2 regions of the Cytobacillus sp. C11.1 genome follow, and region 1 is predicted to be linked to the other one. Evidence: riboswitches for the same ligand, from Rfam matches in the RefSeq annotation. Region 1 holds a riboswitch; the other holds the start of a gene.

Region 1 (3,209 bases):
ATCTTAGTTTTCTATAATCGCCCTCAGAAAGCTGCCCGTATTCCTTTCCGCTTACATGGAACTCCATACGGTCACCACTGTCCACTTCGGAAAGTAATGAAGTAACGGGTAGAGGTATGGTGGTGTACATGCTGTCCGTGGCTATGGGCATTCCTTTTTACCTGAGCCCGTTTTACAATTATTTTGGCGGAGACATCGAGCACAGGCTGGTTATTATTCTCATTACATTAAGTTTGTTATCAATCTATACGAAAGAAAATCCATTTAGTTTCAAATAAAATCAACAGAAGAAAATGGAGGCTCTTGCCATTGCTGAAAAATAAAAAAATTATTACAATCATTTCCATAATCGGTATGATTTTTGCCATAGCCATTGCATACAGTCTTCTTGTGTATTTAAATAATGAGCAGAATACAGCGGGTGAGCAAAATAGTTCCAAGACGGCAGAAATGGCTGCACAGGATTTGATGTACAGTGATTTAGGGGATTTTATTGCTACAAACCATACCTATTATAATGAAACACTTGGCTGGGGCAGGGACCGTTTTGTCAGTTGGTCTAAACAGCGGAAACAAGCTGATTTAATATCAAGCGCTCTAAACAGCCTGTCAGCTGAGAATCAAGATTTGCAGCATGACTTGGATACAATCGGCAATTTAGCGGAATCAGTCGGGAGCGGCTCCAAGGATAAGGAAAATCTCATTAAGCTGCATCGCTTTTTTCATGATCTGGATATAGATTATAATGATTATAAAGATACAACTGATTATTTTGATGTAACAGAATACAAAGGGGAAGATTAGTGAGCCGTAAATGTTTTAGAAGATTTAATGGTGACAAGTTTTTATCTTGACAGAGAAAAAATTATGAGGTAGTATAGGTATTGAAGTATTTGAGGTACAATTTTGAAGTCGTGAATTCACGTGAGTGTCGGCGCCTTTGCTCCTTCATTTTGTGTGGAAGTCCGGCTTTTTGTTATGTTTAATGCTCTTTAGGATTTTGAAAGAGTAAGCATGTGTTTGTAATTAAGAAATAATTTGTGTGGACGGCTTTATGCCGAATTTCTTCTTAATCATCTTCTATAAACCAGACACTTCTCCGTTTTTTACTTCAGTAAGTTTCTTACCATTTTAATTGAAATCTCAGAGAGCATCGATTCGGATCATAATCCGATATACCTGATTCCCGCTGGCGCGGTCAAGGAGCCGCAAGGATGGAAGAGAGGAAGGGCTTTCATTGTGTTAGGTAATAATTAAATAACTCAAATATATCAATATAAAGGACAGCATTTCTTGTGCTGTCCTTATTTATTCTCTTTTTTTGGCTGTTTTCTAAATGGTTGTTGTTTTAAATAGATTATGTGAAAAACTGACAAATAAGGTTGGTTGATTGGAGCGTAAGGTGGGAGACTCCAGCGGGAGGAGTGGGACAGGTGAGACCCCACAGTCGCTGAGCGCCGAGGATGCTCACCGCCCGCCCCGCGGAAGCTTGAGCATCCTGGAGCGGAAATCAACCTCGCCTCACTACTTGTTTAAAAAGCAACAAAGGTTGCGAAAACAGCGTTTTTGTGAAAACACGAACATTTAGGTTAAAAAAACTTGAAACATATGTATTTTGTGGTATGATGGCATTATTAGTATAAGTAAGCCAAATCGCAGTGACTGACGACAATGCGGAATTAACCGCTGGGGAGCTGCGTCTATGTATAGCCGGTCGTCTGGGCAGAGATAAGGGATACCCTTGTCTCTTTTTTCATAATTAAATGGAGAAGCCCGCCAGCCTTATAATGCGCTTTTCCATATCTGGAGGGATATGCATGGAAAATAAGCTTATACTCGATGGAATCGTTGTCGCAAATCATGTGAAGGAACAACTGAAAGGTAGAATCGCCGAATTAAGGTTGCTCGATGTACAGCCGTGCCTGGCAACCATTCTGGTGGGGGATGATCCTTCCTCTGAAACGTATGTCAAGATGAAAGGTAATGCCTGTGAAAAGCTTGGAATTATTTCAAAACGTATTCATCTCTCAAGGGATATTACAACGGATGATCTTCTTCAGACAATAACGGAACTAAATGAAGATCCTGCAGTACATGGGATTCTTCTGCAGCATCCAGTGCCAGGTCATATTGATGAACGAAAAGCTTTTGAGGCAATTGCTATCGAAAAAGATGTTGATGGTGTTACTAGTTTGGGATACGGACAAACCGCCTTCGGATTTGGCGAATACCCTTCCTGTACGCCGGCGGCCATTTTAGAGATTATGGACTATTACAAGCTTGGTGCAGATGGGCTGCATGCGGTTGTTGTAGGCAGAAGCCCGATTTTGGGAAAGCCTGTCTCTGCGCTTCTTCTTAATCGCAACGCAACAGTGACAACATGCCATTCGCACACACGAAACTTACCGCAAATCCTGAAGCAAGCTGATATCGTTGTAGCTGCTGTAGGCAAACCCAACTTCATAAAGGGTGAGTGGATCAAGGAAGGATCCATAGTCCTGGATGCTGGCTATAATAAAGGAAATATAGGCGACGTTGAATACACGAGCTGCCACCAGAAAGCTTTTGCTATTACTCCTGTACCAGGTGGGGTAGGGCCAGTTACCATCTCCATGCTTTTAAAGCATACAGTCCAGGCGGCTGAAAAAGCGAGAAAAAAGAAGGAAGGCGCAAATAGTCAATTTGTCACTATTTGAAAATGATTGCTAAAAAGATTGACTTATAACTATGTGTCGTTTATTATTAGGTTAACGCTGTAAAGTTCGTTATATACTTTTTGGATAAGTCGTAGCTGCAAAGAAATGTAGGCGATCGTTCATCCTCATTTCTTGCGGCTGCGACTTTTTATGTTTAAGTTTATATGGTACATTATAGTGAAAAACAATTTTTCAGGAGGCAACACAAATGAACACAGGTAAAGTAAAATGGTTTAATGCAGAAAAAGGTTTTGGATTCATCGAATCTTCAGAAGGTCAAGATGTATTCGTACACTTCTCCGCTATCCAAACTGAAGGTTTCAAAACTTTAGAAGAAGGCCAAGACGTAACTTTCGAAATCGTTGAAGGTAACCGTGGACCTCAAGCTGCTAACGTAACAAAAGCATAATCTTGCTTAAAATGAGGTGATGCATGTCTAATCATGCATCACCTTTTTACGTTATTTTACTCATCCACTTTGTAGTCTGCATGCATTCCTCAAAACAGATTCTT
Region 2 (3,209 bases), 300 kb from region 1:
AGCAAACCTGGAATAACATCGCCATTCACTTTATTATCAATATCAATCATTGTATAGGCGTAATCCCCGCGGCTTCTGTTCACCATGTCCGCAATGTTCAGCTGGTAGCTTGAGATTGCCAGTGTGATTTGACCAACCATGTTCGGGACGTTTTTATGAAAAGCTGTGACGCGGCGCTTGCCTGTATAAGGAAGAGCAGCATTTGGAAAGTTCACTGAGTTTTTAACATTACCTGTTTCAAGGAAATGCTTTACCTGGCGTGCCGCCATCACAGCGCAGTTTTCCTCAGATTCTTGTGTAGACGCACCTAAATGCGGGATCGCGACTGCATTTTTCATTTGCAGCACATTTTCATTCGGGAAATCAGTGATATACTTGCCAACTTTTCCACTTTCAAGAGCAGCAGCCATATCGGCTTCATTCACAAGCTCTCCGCGAGAGAAGTTCAAAATATGAACACCTTTCTTCATCATGCTGAATGTGTTTTCATTAAACATTTCTCTTGTGTCATCTGTTAGCGGAACGTGCACTGTGATATAGTCAGACTCCGCAAAGACTTGTTCAATTGACATCGCACGCTGGACATTGCGGGACAGATTCCAGGCTGTATCAACAGAAATGAACGGATCAAAGCCGACAACATCCATATCAAGATCGAGTGCATCATTCGCCACAAGCGCCCCGATTGCACCTAAACCGATGACACCAAGTGTTTTCCCTTTAATTTCTTTTCCGACAAATTGCTTTTTCCCTGCTTCCACAAGCTTTGGAATTTGATCGCCTTCGTTCTCTAACGTTTTGGTCCAGGCGATTCCGGCAAACAGATTACGGGATGAAGCCATCAAAGTGGTTAGCACCATTTCTTTTACAGCATTTGCGTTGGCACCAGGCGTATTAAAAACAACAATCCCCTGCTCTGTGCATTTTTCGACCGGAATATTATTGACGCCGGCACCAGCGCGCGCGATTGCTTTTAATCGATCGCCAAATTCCATTGAATGCATATTAAAACTGCGAAGAACAATTGCATCAGGATTATCACACTCATTATCGATTGTAAAATGGTCCTTGTTAAATACATCAAGACCGTTTTTTGCAATTGCGTTTAACGTTTTAATGGTCTTCACTTTGTCTAAAGTCATAGTACTCATTGGATTCTCCCCTTTTCTAAATAGCTTTGTCAGATTTAAAACAGAAAGAGGCAAGGGGTAGAATCCCTTACCTCTGCCCAGGCGAACGGCTTCGACACTATGTGCTCCCTCACGGTAATCCGTGTCTCGCCAGTCACACATAGCCTTTTCAGTTTTTTAAATCTTATCAAAGTCTTCAGAAAACTTCAACCCTTTAAAGCGCTTACATATTTAAAAATTTTTTTTATTTTTTTGTCGTTTTATTTACTATATTTAGATTATATTTAACTCTTTTTGTACACTATGCTTAAAAACTAAATATCCCTGTTCAAAATTTGGTCTCCTTTGCAACTATAAACACAAAATCTGCCCCATGAACTTATCTGGCTTTCTTCATAACCCTTAGGGTAAAAACCTCGACCTGTGAATCATTTAATTGCCTGTAAATAAAACTATTAATACGGTATGCGAGCTCCAATTAATTAGCGCCGATGTTAAAGGGAAAGAAGCAGGCATAAGGGGATAATGTGTTCATCTATAACAAAATAAAAGTGCCTGATCTCTGGAGCATTACAGAGATCAGACACTGGAAGTTCTTTGCCTACGAATTTATTATACTTCCAATAACCCAGATAAAAGCTCTAATGGCCATTTTTCTAAGAGTGCCACCCGAGGTGCTGCCAGTCCATTGGATGCTGATATTACTTATTCCAGCCACAGAGACTCCCCCCTTCTTATATTTTGCGGGATTCTTTAACCAGCGCACCCGGTTGGCACTTATATTCACCTGAATATTCAACAAGCCCGATTTCGCAATTTTTCCCGATTTTTACATTTCTCCCCCTTACAACTGTAGCCACTGTTCCTTCCAGCTCGATTTCATCGCCTTCAATAACCTCTGCCTCAAGCTTCAATGGCAATATGGATTTAATTAATTTGAATAAGCTTTCTTTATGCTGTACTACTTTTATATTTCTGCCGCCAATCTCTTTCGCTCTGCTGTCTCCAAATAGCTTTATATCAATTATTTCAGCATTCAATAAACCAGCTACAGAAAATGCCCCCTCTGCACGGAAGTTTTCCGCTTCGCAATCGCCTTCTATCGATACCTTTCCGTTCACAATCATGTCATCACATTTTACAGATCCACCTATGGATGATTTTCCAGACACCTCCACCACTTTGCTGCTGACTGTTTCAGAAATGGAGGCAGAACCATTGATAATGAGCTCCTCCGCTTTTACTGCTCCATTGATTTTTGCCGCGCCACTAATCTTCGCCTTATCCGTTTTTACATTCCCATGGATTGTACCGGTACCGTTACAATAAAGCTTAACGCATTCCGTATCTCCATTTACCGTTCCCTTCCCATTTAACTCAACTTTTTCAAATAAACCTCCATTTGACGACCCTATTCCGTTGATCACTAAATTGCCTAATGCTTTTGTATTCACAGTTCTTCCTCCTACATCAATTTTGATTTTAATTCTTCTGCACTTTGGCCTACTGATAAAGTTGTGACAACTTTTGTCCCTTTTTCAAAATACAGCTCTTCACCCTTTACCGAAAATAGACAGCTGGAAATGCCCAGCTTCCGTATGAAGTAGATAACCGTATCTTGCTGATGGACTATTTTCTGGTGATCGTTTAATAGCTGCAGAAGCATTTTCCCTTCTTCTAAATGAATATCTCCTGATTCCAGCAAGGCAGAAAGAAAATATAAACTCATTAGGTGATGAAAATCAAATTCATTCATTTCACCTTGTTGTTCGAGAAAAATATTCAAAACCGGTTCGGATGCAATTCCTTTAGCTATAATGCCCGCCCTTGTCATCCTGAGGTTGGCGGTACTGGGGGAAAACATATCCGCTAATTCATCCAGCGAAAGTGTATCCTTCATTTTCTGTATTTTCTCGATCCGTTCCAGTATTTTCTCTTTTGGAAAAAACGTCTCTTGGCCCGTAAAGGTAGATTTCCTTACAAACCAATCCTCGGGAATCAAGTTTTTTCTTTTCCATCGATAAAGCTGCCCGTAGGATATGCCTGTTAAATCCAGCACATCTTTTTTAGAAATCAATT

What was found. A riboswitch is a leader RNA that binds a small molecule or an ion and turns the genes downstream of it on or off. The one in region 1 is predicted to bind ZMP and ZTP.
Region 2: it holds a riboswitch for ZMP and ZTP, as region 1 does, so the genes downstream of both, AC3ZVC_RS14740 (phosphoglycerate dehydrogenase) here and AC3ZVC_RS13240 (bifunctional 5,10-methylenetetrahydrofolate dehydrogenase/5,10-methenyltetrahydrofolate cyclohydrolase) in region 1, are expected to answer to the same signal.

The regions. Positions count from the first base shown of each region.
Region 1 is NZ_CM176935.1:2,657,510-2,660,718, forward strand. Features, by position in the region: gene AC3ZVC_RS13225 (DUF2500 family protein) at 1-85, opposite strand, end outside; gene AC3ZVC_RS13230 (hypothetical protein) at 72-179, opposite strand; gene AC3ZVC_RS13235 (hypothetical protein) at 310-804, shown strand; ZMP/ZTP riboswitch at 1,649-1,731, shown strand; gene AC3ZVC_RS13240 (bifunctional 5,10-methylenetetrahydrofolate dehydrogenase/5,10-methenyltetrahydrofolate cyclohydrolase) at 1,818-2,696, shown strand; gene AC3ZVC_RS13245 (cold-shock protein) at 2,905-3,105, shown strand.
Region 2 is NZ_CM176935.1:2,955,921-2,959,129, reverse strand. Features, by position in the region: gene AC3ZVC_RS14740 (phosphoglycerate dehydrogenase) at 1-1,151, opposite strand, end outside; ZMP/ZTP riboswitch at 1,220-1,298, opposite strand; gene AC3ZVC_RS14735 (polymer-forming cytoskeletal protein) at 1,865-2,584, opposite strand; gene AC3ZVC_RS14730 (YhbD family protein) at 2,596-3,209, opposite strand, start outside.